3 regions of the Paenibacillus rhizoplanae genome follow, and region 3 is predicted to be linked to each of the others. Evidence: riboswitches for the same ligand, from Rfam matches in the RefSeq annotation. Region 3 holds a riboswitch; each other region holds the start of a gene.
The links. A riboswitch is a leader RNA that binds a small molecule or an ion and turns the genes downstream of it on or off. The one in region 3 is predicted to bind thiamine pyrophosphate.
Positions count from the first base shown of each region.

Region 1 (10,761 bases), on a different contig from region 3:
ACTGGGCCAAGGAAGCCGAGCGGCTGGGCGCGGGTGAGATTCTGCTTACGAGTATGGACGCGGACGGGACCAAGGACGGCTTCGACCTGAAGCTGACAGCGGCGGTCAGCGACCTGCTGAGTATTCCTGTCATTGCTTCTGGCGGGGCCGGGAAAATCGAGCATTTCTATGATGTATTTACGGAAGGCCGGGCAGATGCCGGACTTGCGGCAACCATTTTTCACTATAAAGAGATTGCTATTCATGATCTGAAGGCTGATCTGAAGCAAAGAGGAGTAGAGATCCGATGAGCGAGGACAAGAAGGATATCGCACTAAGCCAGCAGGAGGCAGTGTCAGGCATCCGCTGGAATGAATCTGGCCTGCTGCCTGCTGTCATTCAGGATGCGCGCACCCTGGAGGTATTAATGTTCGCCTATATGAATCCTGAGTCGCTGCAGCGCTCACTTACGAGCGGCCAGACCTGGTTCTGGAGCCGTTCACGCAGCGAGCTGTGGCATAAGGGGGGGACGTCCGGCAATACGCAGGCAATCACCTCGATCCATTACGATTGTGACAGCGATACGCTGCTGGTGAAGGTAGTGCCGGAGGGTCCGGCCTGCCATACCGGGGAGAACAGCTGCTTCTTCCGCGAGATTCCGCTCGATTCATCGGCAACCGTAGCTGACACTGCCGGGGCTGCCGTGAATACTGCTGACACAGAGAGCGGCCGGTTTGCGGTACTCGGTGAGCTGGAGCGTGTCATTGCCGAGCGTGAGGTGAACCGTCCTGAGGGGGCTTACACCACTTATCTGTTCGATAAGGGTGTGGATAAGATCCTGAAGAAGGTCGGTGAGGAAGCTTCCGAGACGATCATTGCCGCCAAAAATAAAGATAATGCTGAGCTGCGCCTGGAGGTCAGCGATCTGATCTATCACCTGCTGGTGCTGCTTCAGGAGCGCAAGCTTCCGCTGGATGAGATTCTGGAAGAGCTGAGCGCCCGCCATGAACGGCCGCGGCGGGATTAGGAGGACACTTCAGCATGCACATCGATTATCATACCCATCATGAACGCTGCGGCCATGCCGTCGGGAAGCTGGAGGAGTATGTGCAGCGGGGCATCGCTCTGGGTCTGGATCAGCTCGGGCTGTCGGATCATCTGCCGCTTATCCATGTCGACCCGGACCACTACTATCCCGAGATGGCTATGCCTCTTGCGGAGCTTCCGCGTTATGTGGAGGAATGCCTTACGCTGAAGGAGCGTTACCGTGGAACGATTGAGCTGCGTGTAGGGCTTGAAGCGGATTATATCGAAGGATATGAGGATCAGATCCGCGAGCTTTTGGCACCGTATCCGTGGGATTATCTGATCGGGTCTGTACATTTCCTTGGGGAATGGGATATTACGGACCACCGGCAGACCCATGGCTGGGAAGGTCAGGATGTAATGGACGTATACCGCCGCTATTATGATGCTGTACAGAAGTCGGCGTTATCGGGATTATATGATATTATAGGACATATGGATGTCATCAAAAGGTTCGGTTACGGACCCCGGACGCCGGAGGACCTGGCGGAGGCCAGAGCGCTTGAGCTGGATACGCTGAAGATCATCGCCCGCAGCGGAATCGCCATGGAGCTGAATGCTTCCGGGCTGACCAAGCCGTGTGCCGAGATGTTCCCGGCAGAGCATGTGCTCGTCCAGGCGCTGGAGCTAGGCATTCCGCTCACGGTTGGCTCTGATGCGCATGATCCCATGAAGCTGGGAGACGGCTTAACAGAGGCCCGGGACATGCTCTGGCGCACCGGCTTCCGCGAACTGGCCGTCTTTGAAGGACGCCGCCGTACATCTGTTCCGTTCAACGTATAAATTTATAATCCCAGGAGGGTACTATGCATCATCAATTACGGATTTTTTCCGGTTCGTCGAATCCGAAGCTGGCCGCTGACATCGCGGAGCGCCTTGGTGCACCGCTTGGCCTGATCAAGCTGACACGTTTCAAAAGCGGCGAGATTTATGTGCATTATGAAGAGAGCATCCGGAACTGCGACGTATTTTTGGTGCAATCCCTGGCTCATCCGATTAACGAGCTGTTTGTAGAGCTGCTGGTCATGATTGATGCAGCCAAACGTGCATCGGCAAGAACAGTGAACATTATCGTCCCTTATTACGGGTATGCCCGGCAGGAACGCAAATCCGCACCGCGTGAGCCGATCTCGGCCAAAATGGTCGCCGATGTGCTGACCACAGCAGGGGCGACCCGCGTAATTACCATTGATCTGCACGCCGCAGCTATTCAGGGATTCTTCAATATCCCGGTGGACCATCTGACAGCGCTCGATCTGATCAGCGGTTATTTGAAGGTGAAGGGTCTTACCGATCTGGTCGTAGTATCGCCGGATGCGGGACGCGCCTCCATGGCGGAGAAGCTGGCCAGCCGGCTGGATTCGCCGTTCGCCATCATGATCAAGAAACGTCCGGCCCATAATGAATCGGTAATTACGCATGTCATCGGGGATGTGGAAGGCAGAACGCCGATCATTATAGAGGACCTCATTGATACCGGAACGACCATCGTCAATGTGGTGGAGGGCCTGAAGGAGCGGGGAGCGCGGAACAGCATCGTCTGTGCTACGCACGGCCTGTTCTCCGGAGACGCGCTTGAGCGGATGGACCATCCCAATATCGACGAGATTGTGGTCACAGATTCGATAGCCCTGCCGGATGAGCATTCCAGCAGGTTCGCAGTGCTCTCGGTAGCCCCCATGCTGGCTGAGGCCACACGAATTATTATCGAGGGAGGTTCCATAGATAAGCTATTCAGAGACGCAGGGATTTAACGCCTGCGTTTTTTTTGTGAATGAGCCATGAAGCAGGCCCTGAGGCTGTATTTTCCCAAGCTTTCCCCTCCCCTTAGCTCTCTCTGGAGATTGAGAATCTCATTGCCACATGTGGTATACTGTGTGAAGAAGACAGCCGAGACCATAAATGGAAACGAACAGGTAAGGCTAGGGAAGCTGAAACAAGGGAGGTGCCTTGCTTCCATGATAGAGAGAACTTCAGAGAATGTCGCGGAGAACAGTAATATCATTCCGGTCACTCTGGATGCCAATTTTTTCTTTGAAAGAGCCGTACGGTCGCTGGACCGCTTTCAATATGATAAGGCATTAAAGAATTTTCGCAAAGCTGTTGAATATGAGCCGGATAATCCGGTGAATCATTGCAATATGGCGGGTATATTATCTGAGATGGGCAATTACACCGCCTCTAACGAGATTCTCATCCATGTCCTGGAGAAGATTGACCCTGCTATGACGGAATGCCATTTCTATATGGCTAATAACTTCGCCAATATGGAAAGCTTTGAAGAGGCGGAGCGTTCGCTGGTCACCTATCTGGAGGAGGACGCCAGCGGTGAGTTCATGGCCGAATCCGAAGAACTGATGGAGCTGCTGCAATATGAGCTGAACCGGCCTGCTCCGCTGGTGCGTATCCGCAGCCGTGAGGGAGTCGTAGAACATGACCGGGCGCGGAGTCTGCTGGAGGAGGGCAAGTTCCCTCAGGCTGTAGAGCTGCTGGAGGAGATAACTGCCAATACTCCGGATTTTTTGGCTGCGCATAATAATCTGGCGCTCGCCCACTTCTATATGGGCCGGTTCGCCAAGGCGAAGGCATGTCTGAATGAAGTGCTGAGGCAGGACCCCGGCAATTTGCACGCCCTGTGCAATATGGCTATCTTCTTACAGTATGCAGGGGACAAGGAGCAGCTTGAGAGGTTGCTGGGTATGCTTGAAGCGACTGTGCCATTCCATCAGGAGCATGTGTTCAAAATGGCCACAACGATGGGAATCCTGGGCCGGCACACCGCCGCTTACAGCCATTTCCGCCGTCTGCTGAAGGACGAGGAGGTCGCCGGAGACGCTGGCCTGTATCATTACTGTGCGGCGGCGGCAAGCAATAGCGGCCTGTACAGTGAAGCTCTGCGCTGCTGGAGACAGGCCGCCAAGCTGGACCCTGATTCTGCGGTCCCGGCGTTCTTCCTGTCCCAGCTCCAGCAGGCCCGGACAGAAGGGCGCCCTATGCCTGCTGTCAGCTATAACTATCAGCTGCCCTTCCAGGAGCAGCTGAAGCAGTGGAAGGGCAATACGGGCAGGTTCACTGAAGAAGTGCGGAATAATCCGCTGCTGCGCGCCTCGTTCTTCTGGGCGCTGCGCTATGGCGATTCCGCTACGAAGCTTCAGGTGACCGAGGCTCTGCGCTGGATTGAGGATGAGGACATGTCCGAGGTGCTGCGCGAAGTGCTGGAGCAAGAGCCGCTCCAGGAGGACCGGCTGCAGGAGGCGGCATTGTTCAGCCTTCAGCGGCTGATCGGAGAGAACCTGAATGAAGCTGTCAGCTCGCTCGGCGAAGAGCAGGAGCCTGCGGCTGCTCCCGCCTCCAAGGGGACGCTGCCGGAATGGAGAGAAGACTGGCAGCGGATTATGGATCATGCAGCGGCCATGATGGACCGCAGGTATGATGCGGTCCAGAAGAAGGATGCGGAGCATATCTGGAAGCAGTTCATCGGCAGCCTGTACCCGGATGTACCGCTGTTCCGCAATGACGGCGGCTGGTGCGCTGCACTGGAGTATCTGACGGCCCGGCTGCATGGACAGCCGGTTACGTTCCGTGAGGCTGCCCAGCGTTATGGAGTGTCGGTCTCGATGGTAAGCCGTTATGCACGGCGGATTGACAGCGAATGTGATATACGGGCGATGCTGCCCGGAACCGGCGGCTTATCGCCGTCCACCACCCGTATTTAAGCATTGCTGCTGTAAGACAAACCTACTTGTAAGGAGGCCAATGTAATGTACAAAACGATTGTAATCGGAACAGGCCCGGCCGGGCTGACTGCCGCGATTTATCTGGCGCGTGCGAACCTGAGCCCGCTGGTAATTGAAGGCTTGCAGCCGGGGGGACAACTGACAACGACGACAGAAGTGGAGAACTTTCCAGGCTTCCCCGAAGGGATTCTGGGTCCGGACCTGATGGACAATATGCGCAAGCAGGCAGAACGCTTCGGCGCTGAATTCAAGAATGGCTGGGTGGAGTCCGTGGACTTCTCACAGCGTCCGTTCAAGGTAACAGTGGACGGAATGGGTGTATTGGAAGCGGAGTCGGTCATTATTTCAACCGGGGCCTCTGCAAGATATCTGGGTATCCCGGGCGAGCAGGAGAATGTGGGACGCGGGGTCAGCACCTGTGCGACCTGTGACGGCTTCTTTTTCCGTAATAAAAAGATTGTCGTCGTCGGCGGCGGGGACTCCGCTATGGAGGAAGCCAGCTTCCTAACCCGCTTTGCGTCCAGCGTAACGCTGGTTCACCGCCGTCCCGAGCTGCGTGCCTCGAAGATTATGCAGGACCGGGCGCGTGACAACAGCAAGGTCACCTGGGCCTTGAACCGCACACCGGTTGAAGTAACGGTAGGAGAGACCGGAGTGAAGGGCCTTACGGTGCTTAATAATGAGACAGGTCTGACAGAGCTGGTAGAGGCAGACGGCGTGTTCGTAGCGATTGGACACACACCGAATACAGCCTTCTTGGGCGGGCAGATCAACACGGATGCCAATGGTTATATCGTGGTCAATCCGGGTACCACCGAGACCAACATCCCCGGTGTATTTGCCTGCGGCGATGTGCAGGATACACGTTACCGTCAAGCGATATCGGCAGCGGGAACCGGCTGTATGGCCGCCATGGATGCTGAGAAGTTCCTGGAAGGCACGATGGTGCACGACTGGAGCGAATCGCTGGACAAATAACGGGTTTACAAGAATTACCCACACAGTTAAAATGTATTTAATTAGATAAGATACCCACTAGGGGAGCCTGAATAGGCTGAGACGGGAAAATTGAATTCCCGGACCCTTGAACCTGATCTGGATCATACCAGCGTAGGAAAGTGGAGTCGGACCTTTTTTGAATACAGTCTTATTTGGCTGTTCCTTTAATAAAGCCGCTCCAGGTGGAGCGGCTTTTTGATTTGCAAGAATCTATAGATTCTGCGGCTCAATCTGCTGCGTGACCTCTTATCTGATGGGTGTACAGAGCGAAGAGGAGGAGATTGAAATGGCAGGAATGGTCAAAAACGAAGAGGTGGATCTTTCCGGATTCCCGGCAAGCCGTAAAGTGTATGTGGAGGGCTCACGCCCGGATATCCGGGTTCCGATGCGTGAGATCAGCCTCAGCAGAACCGAAGGCGTTGCCGGGGAAGAGGAGAATGCTCCGCTGCGTGTCTATGACACAAGCGGCATGTACACGGATGCAGCAGAGGAGACCGACATTCGGAGGGGGCTGCCGCCGCACCGTTCAAGCTGGATCGCGGAGCGTGGCGATTCGGAGGAATACACCGGAAGAGCCGTCCGGCCGGAGGATAACGGAATCCGCAGGGAGGGGGCCTTGGCAGAAGCTTGTTCAGGACTGAGCCGGAATCCCCGGCGGGCCTATACAGGCGGTAATGTGACTCAGCTGCATTATGCAAGGCAAGGAATTATAACACCGGAAATGGAGTATATTGCGATCCGCGAGAATACCCGGCCGGAGTTCGTAAGGGATGAGGTTGCCTCGGGCCGCGCGATTATTCCGGCCAATATAAATCACCCGGAGAGTGAGCCGATGATTATCGGCCGTAACTTCCTGGTGAAGATCAATGCAAATATCGGAAATTCTGCGGTCACTTCTTCTATAGAAGAGGAGGTGGAGAAGATGCGGTGGGCGACCCGCTGGGGGGCTGATACCCTCATGGATCTCTCCACCGGCTCCAAGATCCATACCACCCGGGAGTGGATTATCCGCAATTCTCCTGTGCCGGTCGGTACAGTGCCCTTATACCAGGCGCTGGAGAAGGTGAACGGCATAGCCGAGGACTTAACCTGGGAGCTCTACCGTGACACGCTGATTGAGCAGGCGGAGCAGGGGGTGGATTACTTCACCATTCATGCCGGAGTGCTGCGCCGCTATATTCCGCTGACTGCCCGGAGAATGACCGGCATCGTGTCCCGGGGCGGATCGATTATGGCCGCCTGGTGCCTGGCCCATCAGCAGGAGAACTTCCTGTACACACACTTCGAAGACATATGTGAGATTATGAAGACGTATGATGTGGCCTTCTCGCTGGGAGATGGCCTGCGTCCCGGTTCTATCGCTGATGCCAATGACGAAGCTCAGTTCGCCGAGCTGGAGACGCTGGGAGAGCTGACGGCGCTTGCCTGGAAGCACGATGTTCAGGTTATGGTCGAAGGTCCGGGCCATGTGCCAATGCACAAGATCAAGGAGAATATGGACAAGCAGCTTGAGATTTGCCACGAAGCCCCTTTCTACACCCTCGGTCCGCTAACTACGGATATTGCACCCGGCTATGATCACATCACGTCGGCCATCGGGGCAGCGATAATCGGGGGGCTTGGAACGGCAATGCTGTGTTACGTTACACCTAAGGAGCATTTAGGCCTGCCTGACAAGAATGATGTGCGCGAAGGAGTCATTACCTACAAAATTGCTGCACATGCCGCAGACCTCGCCAAGGGACATCCGGGTGCGCAGGACCGGGACAACGCGCTGTCCAAGGCGCGGTTCGAGTTCCGCTGGCGCGACCAGTTTCATCTCTCCCTGGACCCGGAAAGGGCGCAGGCGTATCATGATGAGACCCTGCCTGCGGAGGGGGCAAAGCAGGCGCATTTCTGCTCGATGTGCGGCCCTAAATTCTGCAGCATGCGGATTTCGCATGATATCCGTAATTCCCATAGATGGAGCAAATCGCTCTAACATAGCTGCTAATACAGCGGAATCGTAACATTCTCAGACTATCTCCCGAGCTGAAAGGCTGGCGGGGATAGTCTTTTTGTAGTTAGTGATTACAATCACAATTCACCTCTGTACCCTATGCTAAGCTGGTGTTGAGAAGAATTCTCATTAGTGAGGTGTGCAAAAGGATGAGCAAAGCGTTGAAGCTGGATGAATCGGTCTTTGAGCTGGTAAGCAGGCACCCGGAAATTGTTGAGATCATGGTGGAACTGGGTTTTCGTGATATTACGAAGCCTGGAATGCTGCAGACTGCAGGACGATTCATGACCCTGTCCAAAGGAATGAAATTAAAGAAAATAGAGCTGGAAACCGTTCGGCTGGCCTTTCAGCAGCATGGTTTCGAGATTATAGAATAGAAGGAGAGATTACGATGAGCGAACTGATTAATAACCGCGAGGTCGATGTGCAGGAACAGACACGCCGCCAGGCTATGCTGAGAGAGATCATCAAGGAGCTGCATGCGGGCAAAAGCGTGGAGGAGGTTAAGGCGCGTTTTGAAGAAGCGGTAGGCGATGTTACGGTGGAGGAAATCTCCGCCATGGAGCACTCCCTGATGACCGAGGAAGGCATTCCGGTAGAGGAAGTACAGCGCCTCTGCTCCGTGCATACGGCAATCTTCAAGGGCTCGATTGAACAGATTCACCGTTCTTCTAAGCCCGAGGAGCAGCCCGGTCATCCCGTGCATACGTTCAAGCTGGAGAACCGCGAGATCGAGCGTCTGGTCAACTTCCGGCTGGAGCTGCATGCGGATAAGTTCAAGAAGAACGCCAGTGATGAGATTATTTTCAAGCTGCTGGAGGACCTGAGTCTGTTGCTGGATCTCGACAAGCACTACAGCCGCAAGGAGAATCTGTTGTTTCCTTACCTGGAAAAGTACGGCATTTACGGTCCTACGAAGGTAATGTGGGGAGTCGATGACGGAATCCGCAATATGATCAAGGAAGCCAAGAAGGCGCTTAGCGCCTATGGCGGGGACAGTGGGCAGATTACAGCCGCACTGGAAGAGATCATTAAGGAAGTCAATGAGATGATCTTCAAGGAAGAGAATATTCTGCTCCCGATGGCGCTGGATAAGCTGACTGAGGATGAGTGGGTCAAAATCGCCCGCGAAAGCGATGAAATCGGCTTCTGCCTGACAGCGCCGGACCAAGAATGGATACCGGAACGTGCGGCGGAGCCTGAGGGCGCCGGTGTTCCGGCGGAAGAAGGGGAAGGTCTGTCCCCGCAGGGCTTCATCCGGTTCGAGACCGGGCTGCTGTCGCTCCACCAGCTTGAGACGCTGATGAATCATCTGCCGGTCGACCTCACCTTTATCGACGAGAACGATGTCGTCCGCTACTTCTCGCATGGCAAGGAACGAATCTTCGCCCGGACGAAGGCCGTCATCGGCCGCACCGTGCAGAACTGCCATCCGCCGCAAAGCGTGCATGTTGTTGAGAAGCTGTTGGCTGATTTCAAGGCCGGAGTGAAGGATGCCGAGGATTTCTGGATTAACATCAAGGATAAATTCATCTATATCCGTTATTTCGCTGTGCGGGATGCAGACGGCCGTTATATGGGGACGCTGGAATTCACCCAGAATATCGCACCAATCCGGGCCCTTGAGGGCCAGAAGCGGATTTTGTCCGAATAGCATTAAGGTATCTGGCACCCTACAATAGAAGAGAATGAACGGACTTTCTTGCCTGCCTGGTGAGAAAGTCTTTTTGTTAACAAATAAGAACTGAAGCCCATTGCCCCGGGTGTATCGCCTTTCCTTGACCGCAGGGGAGCCTTCTATTATAGTGGGTACGTAGGATTAACTATTTTAGCATAGAAAAAGGTGGCTTGTAACATGTCTGAACTTATCTACGTTGGCGTGGATTTAGGTGGTACCACGATTAAGGTTGGAATCTGTAATGCCGAGGGAAGCCTGCTGCACACTTACGAGGGTCCGACAGGGACTGCGGATGGCGCTGAGGCTGTCATCGACAATATCGAGAAGTATGTACGCCAGATTGTTGAAGACTCTCCGTATTCCTGGGACCAGCTGGCCGGTGTGGGAGCCGGACTCGCCGGATTTACGAATATTCGTGAAGGCATCATCATCCTTGCGCCCAACATAGGATTTAGAGATGTGCCGATCCGTTCCATTCTGGAGGGTCGTCTGAACAAGCCAGTCAAAATAGACAATGACGCCAACGTGGCTGCACTGGGCGAAGCCTGGAGCGGTGCCGGACGCGGCATAGAGAATTGTGTCTGCTATACGCTCGGAACGGGTGTCGGCGGCGGTATTATTATTAATGGTAAGGTGTATCAGGGCTTTGCCGGTCTGGCCGGCGAGCTTGGACATATCTCCGTGGTGCCCGATCTGGAAGCGATCCAGTGCGGCTGCGGGAACATGGGCTGTTTGGAAACCGTTTCCTCAGCGACAGGCATTATCCGCATGGCGAACGATGCTGTAGCACGCGGGGACCGTACCTCCTTGTCCACCGTTGAAAGAATCGCCGCGAAGGAAGTATTCGATGCCGCCAAGGCAGGCGATGAGGCTGCGCTGCGGATTGTGAACCGGGCGGCCTTCTATCTGGGCAAATCGATGGCTTCCGTTGCTGCTGTTCTGAACCCGGAAGTATTCATCGTCGGCGGAGGGGTCTCCAAGGCAGGCGATATTCTCTTTGATGAAGTCCGCCGGGTGTTCGCTAAGCTGGCGCCTGCACCGCTGCAGACCGGAGTTACTATTGTGCCTGCAGCACTTGGCAATGATGCGGGTATTATTGGAGCGGCTGGTCTGCTGCTGCGTTCTTAAAAGACTGGAATTATTCATATACTAATCTTAGGGAGGGATGCTGTAATGACCGACCTCGAGCATACCTTGCCTGCTCATGCCACCCTAATTATCATTACAGGCATGTCGGGTGCGGGCAAGACGATTGCTGTGCAGAGCCTGGAGGATCTGGGGTT
Region 1 is NZ_JBHUKY010000041.1:18,006-28,766, reverse strand. It holds gene hisF (imidazole glycerol phosphate synthase subunit HisF) at 1-290, shown strand, start outside; gene hisIE (bifunctional phosphoribosyl-AMP cyclohydrolase/phosphoribosyl-ATP diphosphatase HisIE) at 287-1,006, shown strand; gene hisJ (histidinol-phosphatase HisJ) at 1,021-1,848, shown strand; gene ACFSX3_RS22290 (ribose-phosphate diphosphokinase) at 1,872-2,819, shown strand; gene ACFSX3_RS22285 (tetratricopeptide repeat protein) at 3,024-4,781, shown strand; gene trxB (thioredoxin-disulfide reductase) at 4,827-5,780, shown strand; TPP riboswitch at 5,830-5,936, shown strand; gene thiC (phosphomethylpyrimidine synthase ThiC) at 6,088-7,782, shown strand; gene ACFSX3_RS22270 (DUF1858 domain-containing protein) at 7,950-8,177, shown strand; gene ACFSX3_RS22265 (DUF438 domain-containing protein) at 8,192-9,454, shown strand; gene ACFSX3_RS22260 (ROK family glucokinase) at 9,656-10,606, shown strand; gene rapZ (RNase adapter RapZ) at 10,652-10,761, shown strand, end outside.
Region 1: another riboswitch for thiamine pyrophosphate. It lies ahead of thiC (phosphomethylpyrimidine synthase ThiC); the one in region 3 lies ahead of ACFSX3_RS17355 (ABC transporter substrate-binding protein).

Region 2 (10,761 bases), on a different contig from region 3:
ATAATGCCTGGTACGCAGAAGCCTTCATCAATGCGCACTATAATGGTGTAAATATCCCCGCCAATATCGATTCGGCCAAGCCGATTTCCAAAGAGCTGTATACCAGTATGCTGGTTCAAGCCGTAGAAAAGGCCGGCAACCTGCCGATGATTAACCTCGTCCCGGTTGAACTTGCAGATGCAGACGCGCTGGACCCTTCCTACCAGGGCAGCATTCAGCGGGCCCTGAAATACAAGATCACTACCCTCGATGCCAGCGGTAAGTTCAATCCGAAAAGCACCATTACCCGCGCTGAAGCAGCAGTTATGCTGTATAACACGCTGGACTATCTGAAGTCCGTTAGCGATGGCGGCACACAGAAGTAAAGGAAGGTTGGATTCGTTCATACCGCTTTATCCGCGTATGATAGATAAAAGGCTGTCCCGGAAGCCGTTACGGCTAGGGGGCAGCCTTGTTTTTTTGACAGGAAATACGTAGGCTTATTGTGAAGTGAAACATTCTCCGCTTACCATACGTGTTAGGAGTGAATGGAGGCGAATAATGGGGAACAACGACAACCTTTTGAATGAACCTGACAACTTAACAACTACTGTCAACCAGTATGCCGATATGATACTTCGCTTGGCACTGGCTCATCTCGGTAATTTGGCGGATGCTCAGGATGTGTGCCAAGAGGTATACATCAAGTATTTCAAGCACCAACGTATCTTTAACAACCCGGAGCATGAGAAAGCATGGTTTATAAGAGTAACAATTAATACGTGCAGGGACGTCATCCGCAGCCCGTGGCGGAAATGGTTCTCCCCCTATGAAGAAGTCCCTCTTCCTAATGGACCGGCTGAAGGGCTACAAAACAGCAGAAATTGCGCAGCTCCTGAGCATCAATGAGAATACGGTCCGCACACAGCTTAAACGGGCCAAAGCCCTTCTGAAGACGAAGATAATGGAGGAGTGGGATGATGATGAAGCATAAATATGTGCAGGGGATGAACGAAATCAAAGCAGACGAGGCACTCAAACAAACTATAATCCGCAGAGTCACGAATAATTCCGGTACGCCAAAGACCTCAGCTTGGACATTTCGCAGAAAAATTATGACCACTGTACTCTCCTGTGTGATTATACTCTTAATCGCCATCTGGGGACCGCTCCTTGAAAACAGCGGCGATCCAGCTAACCCTTCTCCCGTTTACAGCGGGTTCATGGTGACAGCTTATGCAGCTGACGGCGCCCCGGTAGCGGTACAACCCGATGTCGAATTTCCGCTGGGCAAGTATTCTATGTTCATGAGCAGTGTGCCGGGCTTTCCCTTAACCCTTGTTGCTGAAGGTGCCGACAGGATTGAGCTGCAAGCCTCCGAAGGAGAACTGCTCCTATGGAATCCGGCCGATTCCAAGATACTCCCACAGCGGCAAGCTGCCGCAGTTCAATCAGGTGACACAATCTACTGGAGTCCCATAGCAGACGGCTCTTCCCAACCCGCAGCCACGGACGGCATTCTGGAAGTTACCGCTTACCGTGACAATCACAAACTGGGCAGCACACTGATCCAGATTCATACGCAGGATCACATGTTCTACTCAGGCAAATTAGTTTATAAATGAGGAAATATCAACGAGTGAGCTCTGATGAGGACCCCCTTTTTTTATTGTATTTGTAATGGAGTATAAATTACGGCGACGCTTTGGAGCACGCTCCGCTGTTTAAGAGGGGGAGTTACAAACACAGATTCAAGTGCACTTCTGCTCTTCATTTACGTTCGCCGCCCACCTCCGGTAAGTTCAGGTGAACTACACGTAGATTCCCATGAACAAAATCATCCTAACGGATGAATAAGATTACCTTCGCGCGAAAACAATGTATGCTGTTTTTCACATACATTCGGTCCATATGCTGCTGTACAACTTATCCGCAATAGACAGTAACTATAATTTCCTACAAAACAATAAAAAAGAAGACCAGGACTCCCCTCCCGGTCTGCCTTAATATACTACGTCCGCAATCACTCTTCCCCGCTCAACCGGTTAAGGAATTGGAGGGCGCGCGGGTTCTTCGTCTGCTCCAGTACCTGCTGGGGGGTTCCCTGCTCCAAAATAACTCCGTTGTCCATCAGGATGATCCGGTCGGCCACATCGGCCGCGAATTTCATCTCATGGGTGACGATGACCATTGTCATTCCTTCCCGGGCCAGCTGCTTGATGACCTTCAGCACCTCGCCGACCAGCTCAGGGTCAAGCGCCGAGGTCGGCTCATCGAACAGCAGCACCTCCGGCGTGGCCGCCATGGCGCGGGCTATTGCTACGCGCTGCTGCTGGCCGCCGGACAGCTGATGCGGATACGCATCTGCCTTGTCTGCCAGACCCACCTTGTCCAAGAGTGCCAGCGCCTTGCTGCGCGCTTCCTCCTTGGAACGCTTTTGCACCGTGATCTGTCCCTCCATGACATTGCCGATCGCCGTCATATGCGGGAACAGATTATAAGACTGGAACACCATTCCTGTCTGCTGGCGCAGGGACAGTACGGTACGCTGTGGAATTTTGGCGCCCGGGGTGAAATCCAGCTTAATCGTGTTCAGCGTAAGACTGCCCTTGTCGGGGGTCTCCAGCAGGTTGAAGCAGCGCAGCAGCGTGGTTTTGCCGGAGCCGGAAGGTCCGATAATGACCATCACCTGTCCGTGTTCAACGGTGAGATCCACACCTTTCAGCACCGCAAGCGGGCCGAAGGACTTATGTAAATCGCGTATTTCAATCATGCGTGTGCCTCCTTAACCTTAACTGGCCGAATACCGGTCCAGCCGCTTCTCCAAGTAATTCTGCAGCGCCGACAATACGGAACAGAACAGCAGATAGAACAGCGCCGCTTCGCAATATAACAGCAGGGGTTCATAGGATGTCGCCACAATCTGCTGGGCTTTTCTGAAAATCTCGACATAAGTAATACTGGCCGCAAGCGAAGTATCCTTGACCAGGCTAATAAAAGAATTCGATAACGGCGGAACCGACACGCGGGCAGCTTGAGGCAATATCACCCGGCGCAGAGCCTGCTTCCGGCTCATCCCCACGGAGAACGCGGCTTCCCACTGGCCTTTATGAATAGACAGAATAGCAGCCCGGACAATCTCCGAAGAATAGGCCCCGACACTGAGCGTGAACCCGATGACAGCGGCGATGAACGGATCAAGCACAATCCCGGCGGCGGGTAGTCCATAGAAAATAATAAACAGCTGCACCAGCAGCGGCGTTCCCCGGATCACCCAGACATAGAAACGGGCGATCAGCCTTGGAAGCCTGAAGGAGGACAGCCGGGCAAGTGCAGTAATCACCGCCAGCAGCAGCCCCAGAATAAAGGATACCCCCGCAAGCGGAAGGGTAAAAGCCACCCCGGCTTTAAACAGAGGCAGCAGTGAATCGAGAAATATTTGTATTTGGCGGTCATCCATCATTTCGATACGTCAGCGCCAAAATACTTCTCGGAGATCTTAAGGTAGGTTCCGTCGCTCTTCATAGCGGTCAGCGCTTCGTTCACAGCCTGCACCAGCTCGTCATTCCCTTTCAGGAAGACTGCGGCACTATGCGAGCCTTCGGCAATCTCATCCACCTTCTTGATCTTGATATCCGGCTTCTGCTTCTTCAGATCTAGGAAGGACAAGCCGTCATTCACGGTAGCATCGATCCGGCCGGAGGTCAGCAGATCAATCGCCTGATTGAAGCCCTCGGTAGATACGATCTCCGCACCGTTGTCTGTGGCGATTTTGCCGAGGTTGCTGGTGAGGGACTGGCCGGCCTTTTTACCCTTCAGATCAGCGAAGGTCTTGATATCCTGATTATCCTCGGGGACGATCAGCACAGCCTTGGAGACAATATACGGATCGGAGAAATCATATTTCACTTTACGCTCATCGGTGATCGAGACTTCATTGAAGATCACATCGAAGCGCTTAGCATCCATCCCGGCAAAAATCCCGTCCCATTGCGTCTCAATGAACTCCGGCTTCACACCGAGGCGCTTGGTCACTTCTTCGGCGATCTCGACATCGAAGCCCGTCAGCTTGCCGTCCGCATCATGGAAGGTGAACGGTGCGTAGGTTCCTTCGGTTCCGATGCGCAGCTTGCCGCTGGCTTTGACGGCCTCCAGGCTGTTCTGCTCCCCTGAAGCTGCACCCTCTGTAGCCGCAGCCGTGGGTTCCGCCGGAGTATTGCCGCCCGTTGCTGTCTTGTCAGTATTGTTGGTTCCGCAAGCCGCAGCCGTGACCATGGTCAGGAGCAGCATAATAGTTAGACTTAGTTTTTTCATTCGATGAATCCCCTCTCGTATCTTCTCTTTAGGCACCGTATTTACCGGCAAAATGTATCGTAACACCGGGGTGTTACCTGCGTCAACAACTTTTTCCGATTATATTCATCGGATTTGTGTTGTATTGATTTTCCTTAGCTTAGCTTGCCCCAATTTCTGCTCCTGCATCAGGATATCCAGAAGAGAAATCAACACAAAAAGCGATCCTCCGGCAAAAGGAGAATCGCTGCTCTTTGGCAACATAAGCTCTATATGGGCATTACTATACGTGCATGATTTCCGGCGTTGCCTGTTCCTTAGAATGTTCAGTTCCAGAATGGCGGCCCCGGCGCAGCAGCAGTCCAAGGACCGCACCGCCAAGCGCGACAAACATCATAATGTGGAACGTGTCCGCGAAGCCCTGCGATAATACGGTTTGCTTAGCCAGCAGCAACGCTTGCTGTGAAGCGCCTGTGGTACTTTTCCCGGCAGCAGCTGCCGCTTCCTGCATCTCTAAACCGCGCGCGGTTGTTCTTGCAGTCAGAATCGTCACCAGAGTCGAGACGGCCAGCGAAGTAATTACCTGCTGCATCGAGTTCGTGAGCGAGGTTACCCGGTTCACCAGATGGCTTGGCGCCTTGTTGAGCAGATGCGTGTTCATCGGCATCATCATCATGCCCATTCCAGCCCCGCACATGATCAGCGGGAGGATCAGGTCACGGCTCTGCGTGGTAAGATCGACATGAGAATACTGGAATAACGCGCCGGAGACCAGACTGAGACCGCAGACCACGAGCCAGCGCACACCGATCCGGTCGAACAGGATCCCGGCAATCGGCATCATCAGCCCGGAAGCGATCGCTTGCGGCAGCAGCGTCAGACCGGTATCAAATGCGCCGAAGCCGCGGGCCTGCTGCAGAAATTGCGGGAGCAGGAATAACGCGCCGTATAAGCCGAACTGGGCAATCCACTGCACGATGATTCCTGTCGTGAAATCAACGGATTTCAGAATCCGCAGCTCCAGCAGCGGTGTCTTGGAGCGCAGTTCAGCGATGACAAAAGCGATCAGCGCCACAACGCCCAGCAGCAGCCCGATCAGTGTTTTCTCAGAGGTCCAGCTCTGCGCGCCCTGGCTAACCCCGTAGGTTAACGAAGCAAAAGCCAGCGGTCCAAGAACCATACCGAGCTTATCCATGCCAGGCACGCTATTCTTCGCCGCATTCGGCAGCTTGCGCAGTCCAATCAGCACCGCAATGATGCCAATCGGAATATTAATGAGGAAGATCCAGCGCCAGGAATGGTATTCAACCAGCCAGCCCGACAATACCGGACCAATAGCCGGTGCGAACAGGACGGGAATGCCCATAATGCCCATGACAACGCCAACTTTGCTTTTGGGAGCCAGTCTGTACACATAGGCCATCCCGACAGGGAGCACACAGCCGCCGCCCAGTCCCTGAATGACCCGGAAAACAATCAGCCATTCGGCGCTGCTTGGTGTAGCGCACAGAATCGAGCCTATCGTGAACACAATTACCGCCGTCAGGAATACCGTCTTGGCTCCGAACCGGTCTGACAGCCAGCCTGACAGCGGAATAACGGAAGCCTGAGCCAGCATATATCCGGTAACTACCCACTGCAGCGTATGCAGATCCGTCTTGAAATCAACCACCAGCCTGGACAAGGCTACATTCATCGCCGTACTGTCCAGCACAACCATAAATACTCCTGCAATAATGGCCAGCAAGGGAACCAGAATACTGGACAGCCGGAAATCGGCTTCCTGCTTCAAGGTCTGATCCATATCTCTTCTCCTCCTCAGCTGTCCGCGTTCTACATTGACCTGCGGGCAGATTGTTCTATATAATGAGTGAACGGACAACTGTCCGTAAGTGCAATTCATAGTCTACGGACAATTGTCCGTTGTGTCAATTCTTTTCTGAAAGGGGTTCTCATGAAAAAGCCAGACACCGATGCTGCACGGTTCCCGCCGTCAGCTCCGCAACCCATAGCCTCCGCTCCGCCCGAGTCCGCCGATCCTTATGTACAGCGGATTCTTGAAGCTGCCCGCCAGTTGTTCACCGAGAGCGGACTTGAGGCGGTCAGCATGTACAGCATTGCCAAGCGGGCAGGCATAGGGCAAGGCTCCCTGTACCGCCGTTTCACGGACAAGGGTGAGATCTGTTCTGCACTGCTGAAGGGCAGCGCAGATCAATTCCTGTCCGGGCTGGAGCAGCAGGTCGCTGCCAGTGCCGGTGAAGCCCCGGCTCTTGCTCAGCTGCAGAGCAGCATTGAGCAGATTGCCGATTTCATTGAGCAGTATGCCGAGCTGCTGAATATGATCAAAGCCGAGTTCACCGGCAAGAAGCAGCTGACTCAGTTTGAGCATCCTTTTTTCCAGCGGCTGGGGGTGATGATGACAGAGCTGCTGCAGCGCGCCGCGGCGGGCGGTGAGCTGATTGACATCGATCCGGCCTTTGCGGCCACAGCCTTAATCTCTGTCCTCAGTCCCGATCTGTACCTGTATGAGCAGAAGCGGCACCACGCCTCCAAGCTGGACATCTCCAGGGGCATCGTCACTTTGTTCGTGACCGGTCTGGCTAAGCGCTGACCGCCTGCTCTTTACAAGAGGGAGATTTGTGGTATATTAAGTAGCAATTACGAATTCAATAGCAACATTATTCACTAGGGGAGTCGGCCGACTGAGACGGAGCTTAAGCTTCGGACCCTTTGAACCTGATCTGGATCATACCAGCGGAGGGAAGTGGAGCAGAATGTAACAGTGGTACCCGTCACAGGGCCGCAGCTGACTGTACCTTCCGCCCCATTCATTGCCTCCGGGAATGAATGGGGCTTTTTTGTGCTCCGCGCAGTATGTATTTCAATCCGAGGAGGCTCGTACATAGTCTTATGATCAACATTAGCAATCTGTCCTATGCCTTCGGGACCGGTTCGTCCCGGACCCCCGTATTCTCAGGGCTATCCATGACTGTGCAGCGCGGCGAATTCATTTCTATTGTAGGCGGGAGCGGATGCGGCAAAAGCACTTTGTTCAAAATCATCGCCGGTCTGCTGGAGCCGGGCAGCGGCAGGATTACGCTGAACGGAGCCGAGTCCGCTACAGCAGCGAAGAGGCTGGGCAGTGTGGCCTACATGCCGCAGCAGGATCTCCTCCTGCCTTGGCGCACCGTATTGGACAATTGTCTGCTGCCCTGGGAGCTTAAGCGCAGCCGTCCCAAAGCAGCCGCTATTGCCGAGATCCGCACCCTGCTGCACCGTTTCGGCCTTGACGGAACTGAAGGGGCTTATCCGCAGGAGCTGTCCGGCGGGATGCGCCAGCGCGTGGCGGTCCTCCGCACCGTGGCGGCCGGGAATGACCTGCTGCTGCTCGATGAGCCGTTCGGGGCGCTCGATGCCATTACGAAGCGCTCGCTGCAGCGTTGGCTGCTGGAGTTATGGGCGGAGCTGGACAAGACGGTGCTGTTCATCACCCATGATCTGGAGGAGGCGCTCCTGCTCAGTGACAGAATCTATCTAATGACTGGCAGAGAGGGCAGCGGGATGCAGGAATTCTCAGCCGGTCTCCCCCGTCCGCGCCATCACAGTCTGAACTATCAACCGCAGTTCGCCGCCCTGCGCCAGGAATTGGAGCTGAAGCTATATGAGAACCGCCGCTCCTAGAAGATTGCTCCAGCATTACGGTCCGGCGGCCCTGCTCGCCCTGCTGACGCTTGCGGTCTGGGAGACTGTAGCACGGCTGGGCCTGGTTCCTCCCTTCATCCTTCCGGCTCCGTCCGCCATCTGCAAGGCCTTGCTGGAGGAACGCCGCTTGTTATTCGGGGTGCATTTGCCTGCTACCCTGCTTGAAGTACTCACAGGCTTCGCACTATCTGTGGTCTGCGGCAGTCTGCTGGGAATCGCCATGCACCTGTTCAGTCCGCTGGCCAAGGCGCTGTACCCGCTGCTGATTATCAGCCAGACGGTTCCGCTGATCGCCCTCTCTCCCCTGTTCATCATGTGGTTCGGCTACACCCTATGGAGCAAGGTCGCCGTTGTCTTCCTGACTGCTTTCTTCCCGGTAGTCATTGGTACCTATGACGGGTTGTCCAAAAACACGGATGCCTACCGGGACCTGCTGCTGACGTACGGCGCGAACCGCTGGCAGATTCTCGGAAAGGTGGGCGTTCCGCTGGCTTTGCCCTCTTTTTTCTCCGGACTGAAGCTGTCGGCTGTGTACTGTGTGATTGGTGCAACGATCGGGGAATGGCTTGGGGGCAGCCAGGGGCTGGGCTATTTCAGCCGTAGAATGGCCGGGAATCTGCAGAGCGCCAAGATGTTCGCCGCTGTTGTCTTGTTATCCGTACTCGGTATTCTGCTGTTTCTGGCAGTCGCCGCGCTGGAGAAGATTATTCTGAAGAAAAGAGGACGTTATTCATGACTACTATCCGCTATACCCGTTATCTGCATCATGCAATTTCAAGACCAGCCATGCTGCTGTCCGCTCTGCTACTCTGTATGCTGCCTATCCTGGCAGGCTGCACCAATACGAATAGTCCGGCGGCCTCCGGCTCCCCGGCTGGTACTACCGCAACCTCTGAGGCTGGGACTAAGAGTGCCGCCCAAAAGCTGACGATTATGCTCGACTGGTATCCCAATGCAGTCCACTCCTTTTTGTATGCGGCACAGGCTGAAGGTTATTTTGCTGAGGAAGGTCTGGAGGTTGAGATTCAGATGCCGGCCGATACCAATGATGCGCTGAAGCTTGTTGCTGCGGGGAAGGTGGATCTCGCACTCAGTTATCAGCCGCAGGTATTGATGGCACGGGGGGAGCAGATTCCGGTCAAGTCGATCGCTGCGCTGGTGCGCCACCCGCTGAATCATCTCATGGTAGCCGCAGACAGCGGCATTAACCGCCCGGGAGAGCTGTCTGGCAAGCAGGCCGGGTATTCCTCCGTCCCGTTATATGAAGCCATGCTGAACACGATGGTCAAGAGCGACGGCGGGGACCCATCCTCCCTCAAGCTGGTGGATGTCGGCTATGAGCTGATCCCTGCTCTCTCCACCGGACGGGTGGATGGCATTATGGGCGGGTTCATTAACCATGAGCAGCTGATTCTGGAGCAGCAAGATCATCCGGTGCGCTCCTTCAATCCCGTGGATTACGGGGTCCCGGATTATTATGAGCTGGTGCTGGTCGCCAGTGAGCAGGGACTGCAGGATTCACAGGGCTTTTATCACAAATTCGTGGAAGCCATACGACAAGGCCAGCAGTATGTAACCGGTCACCCGGATGAAGCGCTGAAGCTGCTGCTTGCTCATCAGGAGGACACCGCACCGCTGGATGAAGCGATTGAACAGCGCAGTCTGGAGATCCTGCTGCCTCTGATGGATGCCGGTTCCCAGCCCTTCGGCTATCAGGACAGCGCTTCATGGGAGAAGGTGAACCAGTGGCTGAGCAAGAACGGCCTGCTGGCTGCGAAAGTGGATGTTAAGAATGCTTTTATTAATTTTTAAATTATACCTACAGGAGGAATTCATATGTCTTATCTGTCCAAAGTACGCCAAGCGAACCCGCTGGTGCATAATATCACGAATATCGTAGTCGCTAACTTCACAGCGAACGGGCTGCTGGCTCTGGGAGCCTCGCCGTTCATGGCCGATGCCATCGAAGAAGTAGCGGATGTCGCCGCCATGTCGGGAGCGGTTGTGCTGAACATCGGCACACTTAATGAAGCCGCCATCGCTTCCATGATCGAGGCCGGGAAGGCTGCGAACCTCCACCATGTGCCGCTCGTGCTTGATCCCGTTGGAGCCGGGGCTACCGCCTACCGCACGGACGTTACGGCCAAGCTGCTCAGTGAGCTTCAGCTTACTGCGCTGCGCGGCAATGTGGCCGAGGTTGCCAATGTGGCCGGGGAGAGCTGGGCCAGCAAAGGCGTAGATGCCGGAGCAGGCGAAGGCGATGTAGTCGCTCTAGCCAATAAGGCGGCACTGAAGCTGAACTGTGTCGTGATTATCACCGGCAGGGAAGACATCATTACAGACGGCAAACGCACTTATATCGCCAGCAACGGCCACTCCATCCTGACCCGGGTGACCGGAACCGGCTGCCTGCTCAGTGCTGTGGTGGGCGCATTTCTCGCCGTAAGCGGCGGGGAGGTACTTGAGGCTGCTGCTGAAGCCCTCTCTTTCTACGGTATGGCAGCAGAGCTTGCTGCTGAAGCGGCTGAAGCCCAAGGTCCCGGCAGCTTCCAGACCTTGTTCCTGAATCAATTGTCGCTGGTGACCCCGGAGCAATACAGCAGCCGTTCAAGGCTGAAGCTGCTCGAAGCCTAAATGGCACATCCCAAAGGAGAGAACAAGATGACTAGCATACGCAAAGCGTTGACCATTGCCGGCTCCGACAGCGGCGGCGGGGCCGGGATTCAGGCGGATTTGAAGACTTTTCAGGAGCTGGGAGTGTACGGCATGTCTGCACTTACTGCACTC
Region 2 is NZ_JBHUKY010000021.1:208,230-218,990, reverse strand. It holds gene ACFSX3_RS11240 (S-layer homology domain-containing protein) at 1-365, shown strand, start outside; gene ACFSX3_RS11235 (RNA polymerase sigma factor) at 541-888, shown strand; gene ACFSX3_RS11230 (RNA polymerase sigma factor) at 809-973, shown strand; gene ACFSX3_RS11225 (hypothetical protein) at 957-1,604, shown strand; gene ACFSX3_RS11220 (amino acid ABC transporter ATP-binding protein) at 2,003-2,752, opposite strand; gene ACFSX3_RS11215 (amino acid ABC transporter permease) at 2,771-3,439, opposite strand; gene ACFSX3_RS11210 (amino acid ABC transporter substrate-binding protein) at 3,439-4,293, opposite strand; gene ACFSX3_RS11205 (DHA2 family efflux MFS transporter permease subunit) at 4,556-6,076, opposite strand; gene ACFSX3_RS11200 (TetR/AcrR family transcriptional regulator) at 6,227-6,883, shown strand; TPP riboswitch at 6,950-7,052, shown strand; gene ACFSX3_RS11195 (ABC transporter ATP-binding protein) at 7,183-7,953, shown strand; gene ACFSX3_RS11190 (ABC transporter permease) at 7,934-8,710, shown strand; gene ACFSX3_RS11185 (ABC transporter substrate-binding protein) at 8,707-9,786, shown strand; gene thiM (hydroxyethylthiazole kinase) at 9,805-10,608, shown strand; gene thiD (bifunctional hydroxymethylpyrimidine kinase/phosphomethylpyrimidine kinase) at 10,636-10,761, shown strand, end outside.
Region 2: another riboswitch for thiamine pyrophosphate. It lies ahead of ACFSX3_RS11195 (ABC transporter ATP-binding protein); the one in region 3 lies ahead of ACFSX3_RS17355 (ABC transporter substrate-binding protein).

Region 3 (10,761 bases):
GAGTGAGCAATGTGCTCTATATGGGGCTGGCGGTGGCCGGGGGCATGTGGATGCCTCTCGACATTATGCCTAAGCTGATGCAGAAGATCGGGCACTGGCTGCCGTCCTACAATTATGGAGCTGGGGCCTGGGCGATTGTAGCGGGAGGTTCCCCGTCGTGGAAGGCCGTGCTGCTGCTGCACGGTTACCTGACTGTATTTATGTTATTATCGGTCTATATAAGGCGAAAACAGGAAGCGGTGTAATCCATGATGGCACGTCAGCAGTTCCGGGTCTTTCCGGAAAGGTTCGGTTTCTTCCCCTATATCTGGCTGATCTATCTGGTGTTCCCGGTGATGAATTTCGCTGGCTACAGCGGCTATAAGCTGATGGCGGGTTATGCGCTGCTCTTGCTGTTCCTGGTGACGTACCGCCAGCTCTATTGGGCGGAAGATAGAATGTATACAGCCTGGTTGGGACTGCAGCTACTGATTATTGTCGTGCTAACCGTAGTCTATAGCCCCTACAATATGTATATGGGCTTCTTCTCCAGTAACTTTGTAGGCTGGTATACCGATATGCGCCGGTTCAGACGGGCTCTGGCGGCGTTTACCGCCGTGCTGGCCGGACTGGGCCTGTTCTATCTGCCGCAGGTGTATGGCCCGGATATCCTGTTCATGCTGCCATTTGCGCTAATGATGCTGGTCACGCCCTTCGGCATCCGCTCCATTAACCGGCGGCGGGTGCTGGAGAAGGAGCTGGACCAGGCCAACGAGCAGATTAAGGAAATGATCAAGCGCGAGGAACGGATGCGCATCGCCCGCGATCTGCATGACACGATGGGACACACACTGTCGTTGATTACGCTGAAAAGCCAGCTTGTCGAGAAACTGGTCGTCAAGAATCCCGAGCGGGCGCAGGCGGAAGCGCGAGAGATCCAGCGGACCTCACGGGCTGCGCTGCGCCAAGTGCGGGAGCTGGTCTCGGAGATGCGCGCGGTCTCTGTCGCCGAAGAGCTGGCCGAGGCGGCGGAGATGCTGCGCAGCGCGGAGATTGCACTTGAGGTAGAGGGAGATGCAGCGCTGCCGGGCGTATCCGATCTGACGCAGAGTATTCTCAGTCTCTGCATTAAGGAGGGGATCACCAACATCGTCAAGCATAGCCGTGCAGACCAGTGCCGGATTAGTATCGTAATGACACCCGGCGAGGTACAGATTACGCTGGAGGATAACGGAGTGGGACTCGGGCAGGACCGGGGGGCTGAGGAAGCGGAACGGCAAGGCGGCAACGGCATGAAGGGGATGGCCGAGCGGCTGTCGCTGATTGACGGTTCACTCTCGCTTGCTTCCGGGGCCGGCGGGGGAACCCGGCTGACGGTGGTAACGCCAAGAGTAGTGAAGGATGGAAAGGATGGGGAAATAGCATGATCAGGATCATAATTGCCGAGGATCAGCGGCTGCTGCGCGGCGCAATGGCATCGCTGCTCGATCTGGAGGATGATATTGAGGTGGCGGGCGAAGCCGGGGACGGGGCAGAGGCGCTGGCCCTGATCGAACGTGTCCAGCCGGATGTGTGTCTGATGGATATTGAAATGCCGATGATGAGCGGTCTTGAGGTGGCGGAGATTCTGAAATCGCGGGGCAGCGCGACCAAAATCATTATCCTGACCACCTTCGCCCGTCCCGGATATTTCGAGCGTGGGGTGAAGGCCGGAATTCAGGGGTATCTGCTGAAGGATGAGCCGGTGGATAAGCTGGCGGATGCTATCCGCCGCGTGATGGCCGGAGGCCGCGAGGTCTCGCCCGAGCTGGTCTTCGGCAGCCTGCGCGAAGAGAACCCGCTCTCGGACCGGGAGCGGGAGATTCTGAAGCTGGCCGCCGCGGGCCGCAGCGCCGGTGAGATCGCCTCGGCGCTCCACCTCTCCTATGGCACCGTCCGCAACTACATCTCCGAGATTCTCGGCAAGCTGCAGGTCGGAAGCCGGATCGAAGCCGTGCGGCTGGCGGAGGAGAAGGGCTGGATGTAGGGCGGCCTAACTTAGCTCAATTGTAATTAGTACAACAGATGTCCCCTGAATCCGCAGCAAAATCGAACCTGTTGTACGCTGTACAGCAGAAATCTGCGAAAGTGGTGTTTATGGGCAAGTAAACAAAAATCTGCTGTATAAAATACAGCAGAAGTGAATTTTGCCTGGAATATTGCAGATTCTATAGTAGTAAATACAATCAGGCAGAGTTATGCCGCTACAGACTACAGGTAGTGCCAAATCACCAGCGCAGCAACCCCTCTTAGCTCTGGCTCTTCGCCTGCTCCTCGCGCATCCACTCTGAGAGCTGGCGCCGCATCCGGAGGAACTCCGGCGAATCGGCGATCTCTTCGCGGCGCGGACGCGGGAAGGGGACCTCCACGGTGTGGAGGACGGAGCCGGGACGTCCGGAGAAGACGTAGATGCGGGTGGAGAGCAGCAGCGCCTCCTCGATGTTGTGCGTGATGAACAGCACGGAACGGCGGTTCTCCTCCCACAGCTCCAGCAGCCAGCGCTGCATCTGCTCGCGCGTCAGCGCATCGAGCGCGCTGAACGGCTCATCGAGCAGCATCAGCTCCTGCGGCGCGAGCATGGCCCGCAGGAAGGCAGCCCGCTGCTGCATGCCGCCGGACAGCATGTGCGGGTAGGCCCGCTCGAAGCCGCCGAGGCCGATCTTCGCCAGCCAGTGGCGCGCAGCCTCGCGGGCCTCCCGCTGCGGGGCGCCTTGCAGCTCGCCGCCAAGCAGGACGTTATCCAGTGTGCTGCGCCACGGAAACAGCGCGGGCTGCTGCGGCATATAGCTGATCTTACCGCGCTGCCCGGTCACCGGGATGCCGTTCATGCGTACGGTTCCAGTATCGGGCAGCGTAAGGCCGCCGATAATATGGAACAGCGTGCTTTTGCCGCAGCCGGACGGGCCGACAATGGAGACGAATTCCTGCGGCTCCACGGTCAGGGACACCTGATTCAGCACCTGCGTCTCCCGGCGGCGGTGCGTGAATGACTTGGAGATGCCGCTGACTTCAAGCGCAGGCGGCACACTGCTTGTACCCAGGCGTCCGTCTCCGTCCGCCTTATCCAGTTCAATCCTCGTAAGCTCAGACACTTGGCTTAGCCTCCTTCAGTTAATTATTGCTGCTTCCGTTTTGGATTATCCTCTCGTGCTTCTTAAGCTTCCTTGCGCGGCTTCCAGCGCACCAGCCATCTCTCCAGCAGGGCAATGAGTGCGAATAATACGAGACTTAGCAGCACGATAATGGCGATAGCTACGAACATCCGGTCCGCACGGTAAGAGGCCTTTTGCAGCAGCAAATAGTAGCCGATGCCCTTGTCAGCGCCGATCCATTCGGCCACCACCGCGCCCATAACGGCATAGGTGGCGGAGATTTTGAGGCCCGAGAACAGAGAGGGCAGCGAGCCGGGAAGCTCCAGCTTGGTGAAGATCTGCCACTTGCCCGCACCGGCCATCTTCATATAATTCATCATCACCCGGTCGCTTTGGGCCAGCCCGCCCATGGCTGCAACAGCTACGGGGAAGAAGCAGACGAGGGTGATCAGGATGATTTTGGGCAGCAGGCCGAAGCCGAACCAGATAATCAGCAGCGGGGCCAGCGCAAGGGAGGGCACATTCTGGCTGAGGATCAGCAGCGGATAGAACGCTCTCTTGAGCCAGGGCAGCAGATGCAGCAGCAGGGCGGTGAAGAGGCCGATGCCCGTGCCGACCGGGAAGCCGATCAGGGTCAGCCGCAGCGTAGCAGCGGTGTGCTCCCAGATCCCGGAGGCGTTGTTCTTCGACTCACGCGCGATATCCGTGGGACTCGGCAGCTGGTAAGCCGGGATGTCGAACAGCATGACCGATAGCTGCCATATCCCGACAAAAAAGAGGACCGCCACAAAGGGCGGCCACACTAGCTTCCAGGTGCTTCTCACGGCCGGTATTTCTCCGTCAGCTTATCCATGCTGATGCCGCCCGGATTATGGGCGATCTTGATCTGTGAGATTACACTAGGACTGCCGGAAGCGATCAGCGCCTCATGCATGTCACGCACAATATCCAGCAGCTCGGACAGCTCGCCTTCCATCGTGGTCTCCAGCGGATTCACCTGATGCTTCACGCCTGACTTCTGAATGACCTCTATAGCCTTGTCCACGTAAGGGATAGAATCCTCGTTGTTCGGTGTCTTGGGAATTACCTGAATGCTGAGCAATGTATTAGCCATGATGAATCCTTCCTCTCCAAGTTAAGTATAAGATTCCCGCCATGCGGGTTCATTATGATTCCGGCAAAAATTCATTCGTAAACGTACTCTCCGCATCCAGCGGCTTATCCAGCAGCTTCAGGCCGTACATCCAGTCGGCGTAATTCTTCCAGATCTCAAGCTTCTGCTCACCCCAGCGCGGGGCGTCGTCCTTGTATTTTGGGCTAAGCCATTTCTGGCTGGCCAGCACCAGCTTGGGGTCCAGATCAGGTACAGCATCGGACAAGACCGTCGCGGCTTCTTCCGGGTGGTCGATGGCGTACTGATAGCCTTTTGACGTAGCCTTCAGGAATGCCTTCACCACTTCAGGATGCTCGGCAATCTCCTTCTCGCTGGTCGTCAGCACCGGGGTGTAGTAATCCAGCTGCGGAGCGTAATCCTTCAGATACAGCATATCCAGCGGCTCCCCGCGCAGCTCGGCTTCCACGCCAGTCCATGCATAGAAGATCCAGGCGAAGTCAATATCCCGCTTCACGGCTGTGAAAAAGTCCGCTTCGCCGATATTTACCAGCTTCACCTTGGAGACATCCCCGCCTTCGGGGTCCATGATGGCTTTCATGGCAGCCTGCTCCGCAGGGGAGCCCCAGCCTCCGTACGTTTTACCTTCAAAATCCTTCGGCGTCTTAATATTGCGGTCCTTCGGAGCCGCGAAGCCGGAGGTGTTATGCTGAATGATTGCAGCAATTGATACCAGCGGCACATCCTGCAGACGAGCCAGGGTCAGCGCCTCTTGGGCACTGATGCCGAATTGGGCTTCACCGGAAGTGACCATCGTGTCGGACCCGGCAGCACCAGGCTGTACAATCTGAACGTCAAGACCTTCCTCCGCGTAATAGCCAAGCTCCTTAGCTGCATACAGGCCGGTATGATTCGTGTTCGGCGTCCAGTCCAGGGCAATCTTGACCGGCGTCAGCGCCTTAGGTGCATCCGTGGGTGCGGCTGCGGATGCATCAGGCGCAGCCGTGCTGTTCCCGGCAGCAGGTGCGCTGGCTCCTGCATTGCCGCTGTTGTTCCCGCCGCCACATCCCGCTACGGTGAGCAGCAGCATGGAGCTGAGCAGTAGTGTGACTGTTTTTTTGACTCCCATTTCTCTTTCTCTCTCCTTCCAGCAACCCCTGGTCTTCAGAGCTTACAGAAACCTTATTCCTGTACATCCTTAGAATCAAAAAAGCGTCCCGAAGATCGGGACGCCAGTGACTTGCGTGAGGGGACTTCAGCTTCAGTACCGCTTAAGGCACTGTGCCGAATGAAGATTCCTACGCTGGCATTATCCAGATCAGGTATAAGGGTCAGTATCTTGTGGGATACAATCTCAGCCGGCCAATTCCAGCACCCCTGGTTCTATAAAGTTCACGGGTATTGCTATGTTCTTACGGTGTATTATAGACGGCAGCTTCGCGGTTGTCCAGAGCCGTCTGTTCAATCCTTATCATAGTACCGCCTTTTGCGGCGGCTGCGGATTCCATTCCGCGCCTCCCGCAGTGTTAAGCCGATACTGACCGCGATCCCCGAAAAGGTCAGGAACAGAGCCAGGTACTCGAACACGGAGTACTCCAGCATTTTGCTCCAGTCGATGTTCCCTTTCAGATCCTCAATGACCTGGTTCATGCCGTAGATACCGCTGATTACCGTAAATACAGTCAGGACCATCAGCAGGGTATCCCGGCGTTTGGCCTGGAATTTGTCCTGATACTGAAACAGGTCATTCAGGGTCATCTTCACTTCATCGAACAGGGCATCATTGCCGTAGACCTTGCGCAGTTGGAAAAAAATCTCCCGCCCCTGCGACTGCGAGATCAGCTCCAGAAAATAGAATTTGGCGGAAAATTTATTGATCAGAAAGATCAGATTCTCGATCTCGTCGTAATCGTGGTTGATGCGCAGCCGGGAATGCAGATTGGCGAGCTTCAGCAGCACGATTTTATGAAAAATACTCAGCAGCAGTCCATAATAATACTCTCCGTACATCTGGTTGACCAGCTCCGTGGCAATATCGGGCTTCGCCCGGCTCAGGCAGCAGAAGGTCTGCTCGTTCGTCATATAATAGGTGTCCGGCCCCCAGCGGCTATAGCAATGCTCCCGGGTGTACTGCTCGATATACTCAGGATCACTCGCACTGGTAAAAGGCTTACCGTCTATAGTCAGCCCATCCAGCTGGGAGGCGCGGTAGCGCAGCTCTACACTGATCTCATCCAGCTCTTCCTCACGGTTGAAGCCATAGAAGGCCTGCACCAGCATCCGTTCATCCACGAAAAAAGGCAGGGTCTCGAAATAAGCGCCATCAATCTCCGCAGGGTCGAGAAACGGCTCCAGACCGGAGACGAGATTCTTGAACACGAAATCCTCCACCCGGCCGAAGGACTTCTCCTGGCAATGGATAAAGGCATGTTTATCCTGATAACACACATCCTCCAGTGTTCGGAACCGGTCAGCGAATTCCAGCACAGTGCTGAAGGGAAGGTTTTTCTCCTCGATTGCCACTCTTATGGTCAGAAAGCCCAGCTCAAATGGGCAGAGGAACACATCGGTGGACAGAATCCGGAAATTCACAGACTCGAAGAGCATTTCCAGCCGGCACGGCAGATCGTTTACCCGGGAAAAGCGGCGGAAGGAATCGCTGTCCTTCTCACGCGGAAACAGCACATGAGCGGCAAACGGCAGATAGCTGCGCTCCATTTTCTCATGGGACACGCAGTAGCCTTCTCCGTAATAGGCATTCTCCAGTTCCTTGTTATCGAGAAAAAAACGCGTGAACCCATCCTTCTGCAGACTTGCTATCAGCTCTTTATCCTGTCCGGGCTTGATGGAGAAGGGGAAAATAAATTGCAGCAACGCTGTATGCAGGGTGGGTTCAGAATGCAGTTCAACCATGTGGGTGTTCCATCCTTCTTCGCAGAATATGGATCTTGTTAGCTATATTACCCGATTCTCCAGGCGGTCACACTTAGCAGGAATAAAAGGGCGGCAAAAGCGGCCAATAACCCCGACGTCTGGGCAATCTGCATATGATCCATGGACCAGCCGGTCAGCAGCGGCAGCACCGCGCCGCCGATTCCGCCGGAGGCGATCATAATGCTCGGCGTGGATTCTTCCGCGCCGGGCAGCAGCTTGCTGGAGAAGACCAGCGCGATCGAGAAGATGCCGGACATGAACAGGCCAAGCAGCAGGATGATGGCAAAGGCGGCAAGCCGGTGACCGGCGAACGGGAAAATAACGAGCAGCAGCAAAGCGGCAAAGCAGCTGACGAGCACATAGATGCGGTAGGAAATCTTCTCGGCGATGACACCGGCGAACAGTCTGCCTGCCGACATGGCCAGCCAGAAGAAGGTCACCGTGAGCGCAGCCGCGGCCTCGCTCATGCCCAGCTTCGCGATGAAGATCGCCGGCATGAAGTTCACCAGGCTCATCTCGGTGCCTACATAGAGAAAGAAGAACAGAATGAACAAGCCAAGCACCACCCATTGCTTGCCCTTGTAGGGCAAGGACAACCGTCTGGTGGTTCCCGCTTCCGCTGCCGCCGCGCGGTCAGGGCGGGCGGGCCGCTCATTCAGCGCGCTGTCCAGCGGGCCGAATCTGCTCTTCGCCCAGAAGAGCAGCGAGAGGAGGGAGCAGGCGGCAACGATCAGGAAGGCCAGCCTCCACTGTCCTGCGGCAATCAGCGGACTGGCCGCCAGCGGCATGAGCAGCGCTCCGACACCGAACAGCACCTCCAGCCGGCTCATGGCAACCGCCGTTCCTTCGGTGACTGCGGCTATAATAATCGTGCCGATTACGGCTTCGATCATCCCGAAACCGAACCCTGCAGCTACGGCAATTACGTACATCCAGCCCCAGGGCGGTAGGAAGGCATAGGCTATTTCGGCGCAGAACAGCAGGCCGGTGGCAATCAGAATACCGCCGCGCTTGCCGAACCGCCGGTTCAGCAGCGGCGAGACCAGTACGCCGGCCAGGAAGCCCGCGAACTGGCTGAAGATCAGCTCGCCCCCTGCACTGTAGCTGCGGTCATAATGCTGGAGCAGCACTGGCAGAATGGAGCCCAGGACGACATGGGCGAGGCCGATTACGAAATAGGAGAGGCAGCCGATCCAGATTAGTTTTTTCAAGAATAAGACTCCTTATTAATCAATTTATGAACAGATGGCGGGATTCAGAATGAACGGGAAGGGTACACTATATTAGGCACAGGTTAATCATAAATCCAAACCGCGGACGTGAATATATAAACTTATATTCACATGAATTTGAAGGGAGCTGTGACGTCAATGGATAACAAAGAGCTGGAAAAAACAATCATACAGGTGCTGGACGACAACAGGTTCGGTTCCTTCGGCACGATTGAGGCCGGTAACAAGCCTAAGGTGCGCTACATGGCGGTGTTTCATGACGGGCTGTCCATCTATCTGGCAACTAACCGCAAGACTCATAAGGTAGAAGAGCTTCAGGATAATCCGAATGCTTGTCTCTTGCTGGGTTATGAACAGGGCGGCGGCAAGGATGTACTGGAGATTGAAGCTACGGTTGCTGTAACGAAGGATGATAGCTTGCGCTCTAAGGTATGGAATGAGTCCCTGGAGAAATGGTTCAAGGGACCGGATGATCCCGATTATGTCATTCTTGAGCTGTCTCCGTCACGGATTGAATATATGGGCAAGAACGGTGAGCATGGGGTATGGCAGTCTTAAGCGGCTGTCTTTGGCAAAAAGGTGGCGGTGTCCGGTAACGGATAAGTCCCGCCTAAGCCTAAGTATTATATAGCCCGGCAACCCGGGCCTCTTAGGGACCTTCATGGTTCATAGGGGGCCCTTTCTGCTGCTGCTTTCCTGATTGTGCCGGAGGAATCATGCTATAATGACCTCAGGTTATCGACATCATGAAGCGGAGGGGAAGGGCATGAACTGTGTTGACTGTGCTGACATCGACCCGATAGAGGATCAAGGGGAGCTGAAGCTCCGCCCCTGTTCTGATCCGCTGGCTGCTGCCATCCGAAATGCCGGTTATGAAGCATTTCAGACAAGCAAGACCTGTATCATTCCATATCATCGTAAGGAAGAGCTATTGAAGCTTATAGAAATGCTGGTGGCGGCTAAGGACATAGCGGACTCCTTATCCGTATGCGTTAAGAGCAAAGGCGCCCCTGCGGCTCCGGACCGGTGGCTGACCTTCGATCAGCTGAAGGTCCGTTTCGCTAATGAGAATCTGGTGTCCATCATTATGAGCCATGATTTCTGCAGCCACATGCAGCCGATTGTGAATTTCAGCGAGGAGATTGTCGGCTTTGAATTTTTGCTGCGCCCGCTGCCCCAGGGGAGTTATTTTCAGCCCTACGAGCTGTTTGAGATTGCCCGGCGGACAGGGTTTCACTCCTTCCTTGACCGGGCTGCCCGGATCTCGGCGATAGAGACCAGCAGTAAGCTGCTGCCCCAGGGCATCAAGCGGTTCATTAACTTCCTGCCCTCTTCTATTTATAATCCCAAGTATTGTCTTACTCATACCTTCGAGGCGATCCGGAGGCTGGACCAGAGCCCGGAGGATTATGTATTTGAAGTTGTGGAGACCGAGCAGATCAGCGATATTCCGCATTTGCACGCCATCTTCGCCGAATACCGCCAGCAGGGGATACGGGTTGCGCTGGATGATGTCGGCGCGGGCTACTCGACGCTAGAGCTGATGTCCAGCCTCCAGCCCGATTATGTCAAGGTTGACCGTAGTCTGATCAGCTTCTGTGACCGGGATGAGGAGAAGCAGCGGATGCTAAGGGAGATTATCTCCAGGGCAGGACAATTCGGTGCAAGCCTGCTGGCCGAGGGCATTGAACGCCGTGAGGAATTCCTGGTCTGCCGTGATCTGGGCATGGATCTGGGACAAGGCTATCTGTTCGGGCTGCCGGAGGATAAGCCGCCGGGGCGATTCGGAATTACGGCCTGAACAGTAAGGATGATTCTCCCCGGATGCAGGCAGACCCCAAGGCTGCCGGTATCCGGGGATTTGTGATGTCACTTAGAAGGAAGAAAGGATGGAGAACAACGTGAGTGTAACCCTATTGTACGTAGAAGATGACCGGGAGATCGGCAGTGTCGTAGCGGCAGATCTGCGGGAACGGGAATATGCTGTGCGCTGGCTGGAGAGCGGGGACGGAGCGCTTGAAGCCGCAGATGGCTGCCAGCTGGCGATTCTGGATGTGATGCTGCCGGGGCTGGACGGCTTCACCGTCGGCCAGCGGCTGAAGCGGGCTTATCCGGAGCTGCCGGTTCTGATGCTCTCGGCGCGCACCTCCATTGACGATAAGCTTCAGGGGCTGGACTTCGCCGATGATTATCTGACCAAGCCGTTTCATCCCGATGAGCTGGCGGCGAGAATCGAGGTTCTGCTGAGAAGAAGCGGCGCTGCTGCGCCCGCTCAGTTGACCCTTAAGCATCTGGTTGTCAGACCGGGGAGCAGTGTGGTCACGGAAGCTGCGACCGGACGGGAGATTATGCTTACCGGCAAGCAGTTTCAGAT
Region 3 is NZ_JBHUKY010000030.1:22,495-33,255, reverse strand. It holds gene ACFSX3_RS17385 (ABC transporter permease) at 1-245, shown strand, start outside; gene ACFSX3_RS17380 (sensor histidine kinase) at 249-1,406, shown strand; gene ACFSX3_RS17375 (response regulator transcription factor) at 1,403-2,005, shown strand; gene ACFSX3_RS17370 (ABC transporter ATP-binding protein) at 2,268-3,092, opposite strand; gene ACFSX3_RS17365 (ABC transporter permease) at 3,173-3,934, opposite strand; gene ACFSX3_RS17360 (thiamine-binding protein) at 3,931-4,224, opposite strand; gene ACFSX3_RS17355 (ABC transporter substrate-binding protein) at 4,277-5,350, opposite strand; TPP riboswitch at 5,500-5,610, opposite strand; gene ACFSX3_RS17350 (hypothetical protein) at 5,683-7,134, opposite strand; gene ACFSX3_RS17345 (MFS transporter) at 7,182-8,366, opposite strand; gene ACFSX3_RS17340 (pyridoxamine 5'-phosphate oxidase family protein) at 8,526-8,945, shown strand; gene ACFSX3_RS17335 (EAL domain-containing protein) at 9,154-10,188, shown strand; gene ACFSX3_RS17330 (response regulator transcription factor) at 10,277-10,761, shown strand, end outside.